Regions from separate parts of the Streptomyces sp. SX-6 genome, predicted to be linked through region 1. Evidence: riboswitches for the same ligand, from Rfam matches in the RefSeq annotation. Region 1 holds a riboswitch; the other holds the start of a gene.
What was found. Region 1 has a riboswitch for cyclic di-AMP ahead of ACV530_RS33225 (C40 family peptidase). Riboswitches for the same ligand answer to the same signal wherever they lie in the genome.

Region 1 (7,729 bases):
GAGGAGCCGTCATGCATCCGTTCAGCGCCCGCCACGTCCTGCCGGAGTTCACCGAGCGCACGGCCACCGGAACCCGCACAACGGACCCGTACTCGAAGCTGCTGTCGGAGCGGATCGTCATGATCGGCACCCCGATCGACGACACCACCGCGAACGACGTGATGGCGCAACTGATGCATCTGGAGCACGCGGCGCCCGAACAGGACATCTCGCTGTACATCAACTCCCCCGGCGGCTCCTTCTCCGCCATGTGCGCCGTCTACGACACCATGTGCTTCGTCACCTGCGACATCGAGACGATCTGCCTGGGCCAGGCCGCGTCGGCCGCCGCCGTGCTGCTGGCCGCGGGCACCCCGGGCAAGCGGGCGGTGCTGCCGCACGCTCGGGTGCTCATCCACCAGCCCGCTCTCGCCGAGCCGGTCCAGGGCACGCCGTCCGATCTGGAGCTGCACGCACGGGAGTTGGAGCGGGTCCGGGAGCTCCAGACCGGGATCCTGGCCCGGCACACCGGGCAGAGCACAAAGCGCGTCGACACCGACACCGACCGCGATACGGTCTTCGACGCCGCCGCGGCGGTGGCCTACGGGCTGGCCGACCGGGTGATCGGCAGCCGGAAGCACGACCTCGCGCTGCCCGGGGCCAGGTGAGCGCCGTGCTGCCGCCCCCGCTGCCGCCGCTGCCCGCGCTGACCCGGGCGGAGGGCGAACTGGTGGACCGCTATCTGGAAGTACTGGATCTCCTCGGCCGGATCAACCCCGCCCGCGCACGTGACACGTACAGCGGGCTACGAGCGGCGCAGGCCCTGGTGTCCGCCGCCACGGCACTGCGCGAGGCACTGACGGTCATGTACGAGCGAGGTGAACGGGAGGTGTACGCGGGCACGTTGGCACAGGCGATGCGGATCCTGGACGGCGAACGGCGGGCCGGGCGGGTGATGTCGCCACCGCCGTCGGCCGGTTGAGAAACGAAAACGCTTTTCGACAGGTTTCCTCCAGACGTCGGAGGCGTACGTAGACACCACGCAGCGATCATCCCGATCGGAGCGCGCATACCGCGCTCGGGTGATCCGTAGCCCGCGCAGGTGGCGGACTCAGCAGCCCCGTTCACCGAGTCCCAAATGCCCTCGCGTCCACCTGAATTGCCCACAGGTGATGAGGCTCACATATCGCTGGATCCGCTCGGAATCGGCGCCGCGGCTGCGCCAAGATCCTCGGGACGACAAGACCCCGCCACACGGCGGGGCGGTCCGGGCGGACGCCGAACCCTGCCGCCGCCCGGCCGGTGGGTCGAAGGAGTGCACCGGCAGGGGTGGAGGACCCGAGCACGACGGGGCGCTGGGGGTCATGACAGCGCTCCTTGGGGTGAAGCCGCTCAGGCGGCCGGGCATTCTTCGCCTGCCCGAACCCGACAGGTCACCCTTCACAGGCGACTGACGAAGGGTTCGCGCATGGGCAAGCACAAACGACCGCCAAAGCTGTCCAAGGCCAAGGCCGCTTCGGCCCTGACCCTCGCCGCCGTCGGCGCCACGGTGCTGGCGCCGGGCAACACCTCCAGGGCCGAGGCCGTGTCGGTCCCGGTCCGGGCACTCCAGATCGCCGCCTCCAAGGTCGGCTCGCCCTATCAGTGGGGCGCCACGGGCCCGTACCGCTTCGACTGCTCCGGGCTGACCCAGTACTCCTTCAAGCGGGCCGGCAAGAAGCTGCCCCGCACCGCCGAGGAGCAGTACAACCGCACCCTGCACATTCCCCGTTCGGTCCGTGAGCGCGGGGACCTGGTGTTCTTCCACCACGGGGGCGCGGTCTACCACGTCGGGATATATGCCGGGAACGGCCTGATCTGGCACGCGCCCAAGACCGGCGCGGCCGTCCGTCTCGAGCGGATCTGGAACCGCAACGTCTGGTACGGCCGCGTGGCGGACTGAAGTCCGCTCCGCCGCACGGCGGCACCACACCGACCGCCGCCCGGCGACCGGCCGGCACGACCGGCCCTCCTCCTGCGAGCGCGTCACGAGCGCGCCGGGCGGGTGGCGTACGGCCAGGAGCTCCCAGCCGTACGCCACCCGCCCTCCCGTCCCCGGCGTCAGCGCACGGGCACGGTCCACGGCAGGCAGATCCACACGGTCTTGCCCCCGTCGGCGGTCGGGGTCACCGAGACCCTGCCACCGCGCTCGGCGGTGAGGCAGCGGATGATGACCATGCCGCGCCCGTTGTCCTGCTGGACGGCGGCGGGCAGCCGCCGCGGATGGCGCGGATGGCTGTCCGTGACACCGATGCGCAGCCGCTCGTCCCGCTCGAGACGGACGTCCACGGTGAAGGTCGGCGACTGGCCCCGTGTGTGCTGCACGGCGTTGGTGGCCAGCTCGGAGACGATCAGCCGCACCCTGTCGGCGTCCTCGGTACCGTCCGGCATGCCCCATTCCGCGAGGACCCCCGCGACATAGCGGCGGGCCGTGGAGACCGAGGCGGGGGCGCTCGGCAGAGTGACGGAAGCTTCCTGGTGATCTGCCATGGCGCTGTCCCTTTCCCGCCCGAGACCGGTACGGCTCTGCGCGACAGACTGCCACCGACAACGCCCGTGATGGGAGCGATCCACCGAGATATGCATATATCTGTCCCTCGAAGCGGTGAACTCTGCTACGAGAGACCGGATTTGGCAGCCAACATGGTCTATTGACTCTGACGTGTGGATTTGGGGCACCGCAGACAGGCCCCGGGAAAGGAGGGGCGGCAGATGCGCTACGGACCCGCGGTGCGCCGTCGCAAGCTCGGCGCGGAACTGCGCCGCCAGCGCGAGCTGACCGGGCTGACCAGCCGGCAGGCCGCGGAGGCGGTCGGCTGGCACCAGTCGAAGGTGAGCCGGATCGAGACGGGCAGCAGCGGTGCCAAACCGTCCGACGTGGCCCGGCTGCTCGATGTCTACCAGGTGTCGGACCCCGAACTGCGCGCCCTGCTGGAGGCGTTGTGCGGTGCGGACCGTACAAGCGGCGGAGGCGCCAGGCGCGCGCCGCGCCGCGGCTGGTGGTACGCGTACCGCGATCTGCTGCCGTCCGCCTATCTCGACTTCATCAGCCTGGAGTCGGAGGCGTCCCGTTCGCGCACGCTGGAAACGACCGTGGTGCCGGGCCTGTTGCAGACGCCGGAGTACGCCCGCGCCGTGACCCGCGCGGCCCTGGGCGACCCGCCCGCGCAGCAGGTCGAGGAGCTGGTGCGGGTGCGGATGGCGCGGCAGTCCGTGCTGCACGGCGACCGTCCGCTGGAGCTGTGCGCCGTGCTGGACGAGGCCGTCCTGCGTCATGAAGTGGGCGGCCCGGAGGTGATGTCGGGACAGCTGCGGCATCTGGTGGAAACGGGTTCACTGCCGCATGTGCGGCTCCATGTCCTTCCCTTTTCACAGAGCAACCACATTGGCATCACCGGCCCTTTCGTTATTTTTTCCTTTCCTCGCATCGCCGATCTGGACGTGGTTGTTCTCGACCACTTGACGAGTAGCCTCTACTTAGAGCGGAAAGAGGACCTCCGGGCGTACAGCTCGGCTTTCGGCATGCTCCGGGCGCACGCCCTCTCGCATGAGAACTCGCTGGATTACATCGCCGGGATCCATGGCAGCGCGTAAGAATCACGCAGGGAGGCGCAATGTCCGCACCAACGTGGCGCCGAAGCAGCTACAGCACCGGAATGAACAACTGCGTCGAAGCCGCGAGGGTCGCGCCGGAACTGCTCGCGGTGCGCGACTCCAAGTACGCCCGCGGTCCGGCCCTGTTACTCTCCCCCGCCGCCTGGACCCCCTTCGTCAGGGGCGTGTGCGACGGCGGGTTCGACGAGTTCCCGCGCGGGGTCTGAGCGGTCAGAGGCCCGGCGCCGTCCGCACGATCACCTCGGCGGCGGCGGCCACTTGGCGGTCCGACAGGTCCGCGCGGGCGGTCAGCCGCAGCCGCGAGACGCCGTCCGGCACGGACGGCGGCCGGAAGCAGCCCACCGCGAGCCCCGCCTCCCGGCAGTCGGCGGCCCACCGCACCGCCGCCTCGGGCGAGGGGGCCCGTACGGAGACGACGGCCGCGTCGGGGCGTACGGCCGTCAGCCCCGCCTCGGTCAGCCGGCGGTGGAGCTCGCGGGCGACGGACCGGACCCGGGAGGCGCGCCACGGTTCGCGGCGCACCAGTTCCAGGGCGGCCAGGGCCGCGCCGGCCGCGGCCGGTGCGAGGCCCGTGTCGAAGATGAAGGTGCGGGCGGCGCTGACGAGATGCCTGATGACCCGCTCGGGACCGAGCACCGCACCGCCCTGGCTGCCGAGCGCCTTCGAGAGCGTCACCGTGGCCACCGTGTCCGGGGACCCGGCCAGGTGGGCCGCGTGCAGTGCGCCGCGCCCGCCCTCGCCGAGCACGCCGAGCCCGTGGGCGTCGTCCACCAGCAGCGCGGCGCCGCCGTCCCGGCACGCCCGGGCGAGGGCGGGCAGCGGGGCGGCGTCGCCGTCGACGGAGAAGACGGAGTCGGTGATGACGAGGGCGCGTCCGTCGTGCGCGGCGAGCGTCTTGGCCACGGCCTCGGGGTCGGCGTGCGGGACGACGGCCCTCGGGGCCCGGGCGAGCCGGCAGCCGTCGATCAGCGAGGCGTGGTTGCCCTCGTCCGAGACCAGCAGGGTGTCGCCGTCGGGCGCGGCCGAGAGCGCCGTCACGGCGGCGAGGTTGGCGGCGTACCCGGAGGAGAAGACGAGGGCGGACTCGAAGCCGCAGAACGCGGCGAGTTCCCGCTCCAGCCTGGCGTGCAGTTCCGTGCTGCCGGTGACCAGGCGGGAGCCGGTGGCCCCCGCGCCCCAGCGCCGGGCCGCCTCGGCGGCGGCCTCGGTGACCTCGGGGTGACGGGTCAGGCCCAGGTAGTCGTTGCCCGCCAGATCGGTGCGGCCGTCGTCCGCCGGACGGGGGCGCAGGGTGCGGACGAGCCCGGCGGCGCGGCGCCGCTCGTGCTGCTCGTCGATCCAGTCGAACACATCGGCACCGGCCATGGATTGTCCTCGGCTTCTGTGGGGTTCGCATAAAACCGTATGGGGGCACACGGGGGACGGGGCCCCAACCTAGCCGCCATCCAGGCTGGTCAGGGTGTGGTGATCCACACACCCCAGACACCCCCTGTTGTTGGGTCTCCACCTTGGCCGGGCATGGGAGCGTAGGCAAGGATCACCGCCATGGACCTGCTCAACACGCTCGTGGACAAGGGGTTGCGGCGCGAGCTGCCGACCCGCGAAGAGGCGCTCGCCGTGCTGGCGACCTCCGATGACGACCTGCTCGACGTGGTGGCCGCGGCCGGCAAGGTGCGCCGCAAGTGGTTCGGGCGACGGGTGAAGCTCAACTACCTGGTCAACCTCAAGTCCGGCCTGTGCCCCGAGGACTGCTCGTACTGCTCGCAGCGGCTCGGCTCCGAGACCGGCATCCTGAAGTACACCTGGCTGAAGCCGGAGGAGGCCTCGAAGGCGGCCGCCGCGGGGGTCGCCGGGGGCGCGAAGCGCGTCTGCCTGGTGGCCAGCGGCCGCGGGCCGACGGACCGGGACATCGACCGCGTCTCGAAGACCATCGAGGCGATCAAGGAGCAGAACGAGGACGTCGAGGTGTGCGCGTGCCTCGGGCTGCTCTCCGAGGGCCAGGCGGACCGGCTGCGCGAGGCGGGCGTCTACGCGTACAGCAACAACCTCAACACCTCCGAGGCGACGTACGCCGACATCACCACCACGCACACCTACGCCGACCGCGTGGACACCGTGCGCAAGACGCAGGCGGCGGGCATGTCCGCCTGTTCCGGGCTGATCTCCGGCATGGGCGAGACCGACGAGGACCTGGTCGACGTGGTGTTCGCGCTGCGCGAGCTGGACGTCGACTCGGTGCCGGTCAACTTCCTCATCCCGTTCGAGGGCACGCCGCTGGCGAAGGAGTGGAACCTCACCCCGCAGCGGGCGCTGCGCATCCTGGCGATGGTGCGGTTCGTCCACCCGGACGCGGAGGTGCGGCTGGCCGGCGGGCGGGAGATCCACCTGCGCTCGCTGCAGCCGCTGGCGCTGCACCTGGCCAACTCGATCTTCCTGGGCGACTACTTGACCAGCGAGGGCCAGGAGGGCAAGGCCGACCTGGCGATGATCACGGACTCGGGCTTCGAGGTGGAGGGCATGGGCACCACGACGCTGCCCGCCCACCGGGCCGACGTCGCCGCCGGCGCGGGCTGCGGCGGCGGGAGCTGCGGCCCGTGCGGGGACTCGGGGGACGCCGGGGACGGCGCTGCGGAGGCCACGGCCTCCGACGAGGCGCGGACCGACCTGGTCGCCGTGCGCCGCCGCGGCGCGGGAACGGACCTGCCGCCCAATGCCTGAGCCCCTCTCCCCCGCCGAGCTGCTGGCCCTCGACCGGCAGCACGTGTGGCACCCCTACGGGCCGATGCCCGGCCGCCAGGACCCGCTGATCGTCGAGTCCGCGTCCGGCGTACGGCTGCGGATCACCGAACCGTCCGGGGAATCCCGCGAGTTGGTGGACGGGATGGCGTCGTGGTGGTCGGCCCTGCACGGCTACAACCACCCCGTGCTGAACGAGGCCGCCCACGCCCAGCTGGAGCGCATGAGCCATGTGATGTTCGGCGGGCTCACCCACGAGCCCGCCGTCCGGCTGGCCGCCGAGCTGGTCGGGATCACGCCCGAGGGGCTCGAGCACGTCTTCCTCTGCGACTCCGGTTCGGTGTCGGTCGAGGTGGCCGTGAAGATGTGCCTGCAGTACTGGCGTTCGGCCGGGCGGCCGGAGAAGCAGCGGCTGATGACCTGGCGCGGCGGCTACCACGGGGACACCTGGCAGCCGATGTCGGTCTGCGACCCCGACGGCGGCATGCACACGCTGTGGTCGGGAGCCCTGCCGCGGCAGGTGTTCGCGGACGCTCCCCCCATCGGCTTCGACGCCGGTGTGGACCCGGCGTACGAGGCCCACCTCCGCGAGCTGATGGAGCGCCACTCCCACGAGGTCGCCGCGATGATCGTGGAGCCGGTGGTGCAGAACGCGGGGGGCATGCGCTTCCACTCCCCCGGCTATCTGCAGGTGCTGCGCCAACTGTGCGACGAGTTCGACGTGTTGCTGGTGTTCGACGAGATCGCCACCGGCTTCGGCCGTACGGGCGCGCTCTTCGCCGCGGACCACGCGGGCGTCACCCCGGATGTGATGTGCCTGGGCAAGGCGTTGACGGGCGGCTATCTGACGATGGCCGCGACCCTGTGCACGCCCCGCGTCGCCGACGGCATCTCGCAGGGCGAGGTACCGGTGCTCGCGCACGGCCCCACGTTCATGGGCAACCCGCTGGCGGCGGCGGTGGCGTGCGCGTCCCTCGGCCTGCTGACCGGACAGGACTGGCAGGGCGAGGTCAAACGCATCGAGGCGGGCCTGCGGGAGGGCCTGTCGGGCGCTCTCGGCCTGCCGGGCGTACAGGACGTACGGGTGCTCGGCGCCATCGGTGTCGTCCAGCTCGACCACGACGTCGACATGGCGGCGGCACGGCGGGCCGCGGTGCGCGAGGGCGTCTGGCTGCGGCCGTTCCGCAACCTCGTCTACACCATGCCGCCGTACGTCACCGGGGACGCGGACCTGGAACGCATCTGCGCGGCCGTGCACGCCGTCGCCCGGGAAGCCTGAGGCTCCCGTACAAAGCCCGTACGAAGAAAGGGGAACTGTCGTGTCAGTACTGATCGTCTCGGGCACGGGCACGGAGATCGG
Region 2 (7,729 bases), on a different contig from region 1:
GCCGCACATCGGCGTCCAGCCGCAGGTATTCGGGAGCCCGGCCGCCGGGGATCACCAGCGCCGCGTACGCGTCGGGGTCCACGTCGGCGAACGGGAGGTCGGCCTGCCAGGAGTGGCCGGGCTTCTCGGTGTAGGTGTCGAAGCCCGGGACGAAGTCGTGCACCACGAACTGGAGTTTCTTCGCCGACGGCGCGGCGATGTCCACCTCGTACCCCTCTTCCAGCAGCCGCTGATAGGGGTAGAAGACCTCCAGGTCCTCCGCGGCATCACCGGTGACGATCAGGACCTTGGGCATCGGGGCTCCTTCGGCTCGGACAGTGGCCGAGAGCTCCTACCCACCTTTGCGGACAAGGCCACTTCGCCGTGGCCGGTTGTCGGCCAGGTCCGTCCGGTACGGGGCGCAGCCGGTGGTGCGCAGGCCGCCGTGCGTGCCGAGGAAGGACAGGACGTCGCACACCGACTGGCCGAGCACCTGGTCGTGGTCGGCGCCGGGGTAGGTGCGGTCGACGACCGCGGGCGAGCCCAGCGCCCGCAGGTGTCCGACCACTTCGGCCGTCCACAGCGGCGGTACGTCCTGGTCGTTCCCGCCCTGGACGACGAGCACCGGCCCGGCGACGGCGGTACGGTCCGGGTCGCCGTAGGCCCCCATCTTGCGGCCGAGCGAGGTGAGTTGGTCGCTGCTGAGCGGAAGGGTCTCCTCGGTGGTGACATGGGCCAGTGGTGCGTAGCTCGCCTTGAGGCACTCGCCGAGGACGCGGGTGGCGGTCTGCGCTCCCGTGGGCCCGAGCAGGCTGCGCAGGTCGACCGACGGGTCCGTGGCGCTGAGCCCGGCAAGTGAGTAGAGCGCGAAGGACAGTTCGCTCGACTGGTGCGAGGCGATCACGCCGGGGAGCATGGCCTCGAGGTGGCTGGCCGGGGCGATGGCGACCGTGCCGCCCAGGCGCAGGCCGGGCGCCCGCCCTGCGGCGTTGGCCGCGAAGAGGACGGCCTGCCCGCCCTGCGAGTGGCCGACCGCGAACCACGAGGGCGCGAGGTCCGGTTGGAGGCGGTGGGCGGCGGTGACGATGTCGACGACCGCGTTCCCCTCGTCCGCCCCGACCAGATAGGTGTGCATGCCGGGCGTGCCCAGCCCCGGGTAGTCCGTCGCCGCGACCGCGTAACCGGCGCGCAGCAGGCTGCGCAGCTGCTGGGCGTAGGCGTTGAAGCCGAGGTTGGGCGTCTGCGACGGCGCGCACTTGTCCGCCACGCCGGTGGTGCCGTGCGCCCACGACACCACGGGCCGGCCACCGGGCGGCGGCGGACCCTGCGGTACGAGCACCGTGCCGCTGACCGCGATGTCCGAGCCGTGGGCGTCGGTGGAGTGGTACAGCACCGTCCAGCGCCGCGCACCGCCGAACGTCCGGTCCGGCCCCCGGTCGCCGGCGGCGATCAGGCTGCCCGGGGCGGCGGGCGTCAGGGGGCGGGGCACCTCGTAGGTGTGATCGGTGATCCGTATCCCCGCGGCCGTCGGGGGGCGCGGGCCCGGCGCCGGGGCACCGGACGAACAGGCTCCGGCCGCCGTCGCGATGGCGAGGACGGCGCCCAGGGCGACGGGCCGGCCGCCGAATATGCTCACGCCGCCAGCCTGCCACCGGGCCCGGCGGTGCGCAGGCGCACGCCGCCAGGCGGGTGACGTACGGGTCGCTCACCGCGCCGTGCGCGCGGCCAGCTCCTTGTCCATCCAGCGCAGGACGAGCGGGTACTCCTCGCGCCACGTGCGGAAGTTGTGCCCGCCCTCGTCCCGGACGAGCTTGGTGACGCGGGTCGGGGCCTTCGCCTTCTGCGCGAACTCCATCGTGGGCCGGTAGTTCTCCTGGTACTCCTTGCCGGACTTGCTGGTGGACACCAGCAGGGACACGGGCGGCGGGGGCATGTGCCCGAGGCGCCAGATGAGATCGGACTCGTTCTTGAGCCGGGCGCTTTTGTCGTAGAGGTCGCCGGTCTGGCCGTCCTGGCGGGCGTAGTAGTCGGCGGAGAGCCCGGCACCGGCGCCGTAGCGGGAGGGGGCGGTCATGGCCATCTTCAGGGCGCAGTAGCCGCCGGTGGAATCGCCCACCGCACCCCAGGCGCCGGCCGAATTGTCGGCGCGGTACACGTCGTTGACGGCGATGGGGAGGTCCTGGTCGAAGAAGGTGAGGGACTGCGGGCCGCCGGGCACGTCGGTGCAGTTGGTGTCACGGCCGGGCACCACCGAGGGCCGGACCATCAGGACGATCGTCGGCCTCATCCGCCGGTCCATGATGGCGGCGGAGGCGGCCTGCGGGACCTTGATCTGGGTGATGAGGTTCTTGGAGACCCCGGGCTGGCCCGTGATCGCCACCACGACCGGGAACCTGTCCTTCGCGTGTTCCTTCTGGAAGTACTGCGGCGGCAGGTAGGCGTAGCCGTCCATGCCGAACCCGGTGACGGGCCCGCGGATCTCGATCCGGTCCACCTGCCCGGCCTTTTCGCGGCCGCCCTTCAGACCGATGGACTCCTGACCCTTCACGACGAGCGCGGGCGGGCGTTTGCCGCCGTCCGGGCCGGGCTGGAGCTCCTGATGGGTGGAGGAGCGGCCGAGGAGTTCGGCCCAGCTGGAGTAGAACCCGAAGTCGTCGTTGGCCTTGACGAGGAGGACGGCGATGACGCTCGCCTGCAACAGCACCAGCAGGCCGAAGCGGGCGGACAGCGCGAGCAGGCTCCTGCGGGCGACGCGGGGCCACAGCCACAGGACCAGGACACACATCGCGACGGCGACGAGTGCCAGGACCAGCAGGAGGGTCGGGGAGGTGAGGCCCATGGCGTGCTCCTCTTCGGATTCTCTTCGAAGGGTGCTTTCCTCTGGAGAGAGGGAGACGGCAGGGGCAGGGTTCCCTCTATGCCCGCAATTTCATGTTATGGAACGGTGGTTGGGGCACCGTTCGGGGCACCGTGATGAACAGCGAGCATCCGCGCCACGGTTGCCGCCCACGGGAACTCCTCGGCCCGGGCACGCGCCGCGGCCCGGCGCCGGTCCCGCGGCCAGCCGAGCACCGTCGCGACGGCGTCCGCCATGGCCGGGGCCGTCGCCGGCACGGCGAGCCCCGCGCCCGGGACGGGCAGTTCACGGGCGGCCCCCGCGTCGGCCGTGACCACCGGGGTGCCGCAGGCGAGCGCCTCGAGGGCGGACAGACCGAACGCCTCGACGGGGCACGGCACGAGCGCGACGTCCGCCGCCGCCGTGACGGCCGCCACGGCGCGGCGGTCGGGCACATGGCCGTGGAAGCGCACGGGGAGCCCGGCGGCCCGCCGCAGCAGACGCTCCCGTTCGGGGCCGTCGCCCAGCACGTCGAGCCGCGCGGCGACGCCGCGACGTCTCAGTACGCGCAGGGTCTCGAGCGGGAGATGCGGAAGCTTCTCGGCCGACAGCCGTCCCGCGTACACCAGCCGGACAACCTCGGTCTGCGCAACGGCGGCCGGGGTTGCCGGGGCGAACACCTCCAGGTCGACACCGAGCGGCACCCGGTGCAGTGCGGGGGCGCCCACGCGGCGGAACTCCGCGCAGGAGAAGGCCGACGCGGCGACGACCGCGTCGAAGGAGCGGGCCAGCCGGCGGTTCCACCAGTCGGCCGGCGGGCGCAGCGGGACGCAGGCCGGCAGCCGGGGGGCCAGGATGGCGTCGATGCGCTCGTGGGAGAGCAGGACGCTCCGTACGCCCCGTGCCCTCGCCCAGGCCGCGGCGGGCACGAGCGTGAGCTTGTCCGAGACCTCGACCGAGTCCGGCGCCAGCCGGTCGAGCAGCCGGTGCAGTCCGCGCGCGGAGAGCACCAGCCGGTAGCCGCCGCCGACGGACAGGCCGGGAACGGTCATCCGCAGCCCCGACTCCTCGCCGCGCACCCACGTGTGTCCGCTGCCCGGCACCACGAGGATCCGTTCGTGCCCCGCCGCGGTGTAGCCCCGGCCGAGCGCGTCGAGCGTGGTGCGCAGCCCGCCGGAGGCGGACGCGTAGAAGTTGGCGAGCTGGACGATCCTCACGCCGGGCTCCCGGCCCGCCACACATCCACCAACTCGGCGTACGTGCACGGGCGCGCCCCGGCGGCCAGCGCCGCGTCGACGGCCTCGAGCGCGCTCTCGCGCAGGCCCGGCCGGGCCAGGTCGGCGGGGTGCAGGGCGATGCGGAACGGCGTGCCGCGTACGGACCACCGGCGTGCCGCCGCCCGCATCAGCCGGGCACCGGCCCGCTCCCCGCGTCCGCCGGGCCGGTGGGACAGCGCCGGCATGCGGTGCGGGATCCCGGTGCGCAGGTCGCGCACCGCCAGGTGGCTGGTCGTGTACTCCAGCCCCAGCGCGCGCAGGGCGGCCACCGTGTCCCGGGAGGCGAGCCACCCCGGCGGTGTGAAGCCGCGCGGGGTGATGCCCACGGACGCGAGCGCGGCCAGGCCGCGCTCGAGGCGGGCCTGTGCCTCCTTGCGGTCGAGGGCGCAGAACTCGGCGCAGCCGCGCGCCAGTACGGCGTTCAGCCAGCGGCGCGGCAACGGACCGCCGGGCACGCCCTCGTGCGCGTACCCGTGCAGCGCGAGCTCGTGCCCGTGCCGTTGCGCGGTCCGTGCCCAGTCGACCAGCACCGGGTCGTCGGGCAGGCACGGGCCGCGCCAGGGGCCGGGCACGAGGAGCAGGGTCGCGGGGACGTCACGGGCGTCCAGGTCGCTCACCCAGAGCCTGCTCTGCTCCAGGCTCCACGGGGCGACATCGTGAACGGACACCACGAACCTGCCGCTGTCGCCGCGTTGCGAAGTCCTCACCGGAAGAGTTTCACACGGTGAGGGCGTCTCTCACTGGCGTACGGTCCAGTGGTCGTCCGCACCGGCCTGGAGGCATTTCAACTGCGGGCACAGGAACGCGCTGCCGTCAGGGTTGTTGTCGGTCCACGGGGAGTCCGACGGGCTCGCAGACTTCCCCCGTGGGCCTCGGTGCAGTAGTAACCGAGGCCGGTGGCCGGGTCGTTGCTCGCTTGAAGTTCTCTCCCGATAAATCCGGGAGATTCTCCCCTGGGTCGCTCCGGGGAGTTTGACAGGTCATGCCTGTCCGACGACGACCCTCCCGGCCGCCGGAGCAAGTACGGGACTCGCTCGAGTTGTTGGGGACTTGGTTATCGTCCCCGGCGATGTGCCGAGCGTACCAGAGGAGTTACGGAGCGACACGACGGCGCTCGCATCGCCCCGTCAAGAATGGCCTTCCTGAGGGTCTTGGCGGGGCTGCCCGGTGAACTGCACCAGTCCCAGGCTCAGATCTCGTCACCGCTGTTCCAGTACGCGGTGACGATCTCCATGCACGAGCCCTGTGCCTTCGTCGTGGGGGAGTAGGTGAAGTTCTGCGCGTCACTGACCCGGTAGGCGGGGTCGACGCTGTGGGTGGCCATGATGCCGTCGTGCGTGCCGGGCCGGGGGAAGACTCCCCACCAGTTGTGCGTGACGTCGGCGGCGGCTCCGGTGCGGTCCGCCGCGGCCCGGCGGCCGTCGGCGAAGGCGCGCACCGCCCGTTCGCGGCCGGGGGAGTGGCCAGGTGTCCGGGCTCCGGTCACGACGCCGCGGTGCGGGGCGTCGGGGTCGGGGGCGCTTGTGCCGTTGGCGGGATGCGCGGTGGCCGGGACGATGCCCGGCGCGCCGAGTGCGATGAGCGCTATTGCCACCAAAAGGGCGCGGTGTCTTGCCACGTGACTCCTCCTGGACCGGACGGTCGTACGGCTGGGGGGTGGGAGTGCAGCGTTCCGGTCGCAATGTCCATGACAGTCACGCCTGCGTCAAGAGCCGCAGCGTTCCCAGGTCATGGCTGCTTTCGCCCGACGGGCCGTGATTTCACGGGAGTTGACTGCATCCGCTCCCGCCTCCGGAGTGCCATACGGTGCGACAAATTCCGTTCGCCCGCGACGTGAAGAACCTCACAGACAGCCACTTCGGCTCTGTTTTTTGCCGGTTGATGGTGCAGGATCTTTCTCCGAACAACAGCACCCGTCACCGAGGCGGGTCGATCCGGGCGGACGCCGAGTCCTGCCGCCGCTCCGGATACGGAACTGATTCGCGGATCGGCAGGAGCGGGAGACCCAAGCAAGGCGAACCACGATGGTGGTGGTTCTAGGGGTGAAGCCACGGAAGTGGCCGGGCAACTTCGCCAGTTCGAACCCGACAGGTCATCTTTCGCAGGCGGATGACGAAGGGCTTTTGGCATGTCTTCCTTGCCTCGAATACCCGCGCTCATCTCTCGGGCCGGAACCGCATCGGCCCTTACCGCCGCCACCGTCGCGGCATCCGTTCTCCTGCCGGGCATGGCCGCCAGCGCCGACGCGGCGACCCCCGGGGCCAAGGCCGTGAAGGTCGCGGCCTCGAAGAAGGGCTCCCTCTACCAGTGGGGTGCCACCGGCCCGAACCGCTTCGACTGCTCGGGCCTGACGCAATACTCGTTCAAGAAGGCCGGCAAGAAGCTGCCGCGCGTGGCCGAGGACCAGTACAACGCCACCCGCCACATCTCCCGCGGCTCGCGCAGCACCGGCGACCTCGTGTTCTTCCACTCCGGCAGCTACGTCTACCACGTGGGCATCTACGCCGGCGGCGGCAAGATCTGGCACGCCCCGGGCACGGGCAAGAAGGTCCGGCTCGAGAAGATCTGGACCAACAGCGTCTGGTACGGCCGGGTCCGCTGACCCATTGACCCGTGTATGGCCCCGCCGCCTCGGCGGCGGGGCCATGCGTCAGACAGCGTCCAGGTAGACCCAGTTCCCGTCCTCCCGCACAAAGCGGCTGAGTTCGTGCTGGGAGTCCGCGTGGCCGTGCGCGCGGTAATGGGCGCGGAATTCGACCGTGCCCTCGGTGTGGAACGCCGTGCCGTTCCCGGTGGCGAGGATATCGAGTCCGGTCCACCGCATACCGGGGTCGAATTCCAGGCCCGGCGGCCGCGTGGAGGAATGCCAGGTGCGGAGCAGATACGCGGCGTCGTGGACGACGAAGGCGCTGTAACGCGAGCGCATCAGACGCTCGGCGGTGGCCGCCGTCTTGCGGCCGCTGTGGAGGCTGCCGCAGCATTCCCCGTAACTGGCGTCGAGCCCGCACGGGCACGGCGCATCGGACGTGATGGCGTGGTTCTTGGACACCGGACAATTGTGCCGTTGTTCCGGGCCGTCCCGCTCCACTAGCGTTGGCGTATGCGCAGCAGCCTGACCGCCGAGCTGCTCTACCGGCAGACCGGAACACTCAGCGCCCAGAATCCCGCGTTCTCCCCGGACGGCCGCTCGCTCCTCTTCACGGAGTTCAAGAGCGGCTACAACACGGGGGACGCCGCCCTGCGCGTCCTGCCGCTCGACGGCACCGGGCCGCCGGGCACCCTGCTCGACGTGCCGGACACAGCAGCCGTGAACCTGCCGGGCGCGAGCTGGAACCGGTCCGTGGGAGTGGTCTTCGCCTGGGACCGGGAGGTCCACGACGAGGTGTGGACCCTGCAGCCGGGCGGACAGCCGGCCCGCATCACGAAGCACGACGGCAACACCGGCTACCTGGAGCCCAGTTTCTCGCCGGACGGGGAATGGATCGTCTTCCAGGAGAGCGTGGAGAGCGACACCGCCCCCGGGCCCGGCTCCCTCCGCAAGACCAGGCGCGACGGATCCCCGACGGTCCTCCTGCCGACCGGGCCCGGCACGGACAACCGCGAGCCCAACTGGTCGCCCACGGACGACCGGCTGGTC

Region 2: it holds a riboswitch for cyclic di-AMP, as region 1 does, so the genes downstream of both, ACV530_RS17920 (C40 family peptidase) here and ACV530_RS33225 (C40 family peptidase) in region 1, are expected to answer to the same signal.

Annotation. Positions count from the first base shown of each region.
Region 1 covers NZ_JBTHHU010000044.1:41,776-49,504, reverse strand. The annotation lists gene ACV530_RS33235 (ATP-dependent Clp protease proteolytic subunit) at 12-647, shown strand; gene ACV530_RS33230 (hypothetical protein) at 653-961, shown strand; cyclic di-AMP (ydaO/yuaA leader) riboswitch at 1,246-1,443, shown strand; gene ACV530_RS33225 (C40 family peptidase) at 1,448-1,921, shown strand; gene ACV530_RS33220 (ATP-binding protein) at 2,080-2,508, opposite strand; gene ACV530_RS33215 (helix-turn-helix domain-containing protein) at 2,731-3,612, shown strand; gene ACV530_RS33210 (DUF397 domain-containing protein) at 3,633-3,839, shown strand; gene ACV530_RS33205 (8-amino-7-oxononanoate synthase) at 3,844-4,998, opposite strand; gene bioB (biotin synthase BioB) at 5,179-6,351, shown strand; gene ACV530_RS33195 (adenosylmethionine--8-amino-7-oxononanoate transaminase) at 6,344-7,648, shown strand; gene bioD (dethiobiotin synthase) at 7,689-7,729, shown strand, end outside.
Region 2 covers NZ_JBTHHU010000013.1:30,051-37,779, forward strand. The annotation lists gene ACV530_RS17890 (DJ-1/PfpI family protein) at 1-295, opposite strand, end outside; gene ACV530_RS17895 (alpha/beta hydrolase family protein) at 332-1,615, opposite strand; gene ACV530_RS17900 (alpha/beta hydrolase) at 1,685-2,818, opposite strand; gene ACV530_RS17905 (glycosyltransferase) at 2,914-4,032, opposite strand; gene ACV530_RS17910 (DUF2334 domain-containing protein) at 4,029-4,799, opposite strand; gene ACV530_RS17915 (hypothetical protein) at 5,282-5,710, opposite strand; cyclic di-AMP (ydaO/yuaA leader) riboswitch at 6,064-6,215, shown strand; gene ACV530_RS17920 (C40 family peptidase) at 6,221-6,694, shown strand; gene ACV530_RS17925 (YchJ family protein) at 6,743-7,141, opposite strand; gene ACV530_RS17930 (TolB family protein) at 7,193-7,729, shown strand, end outside.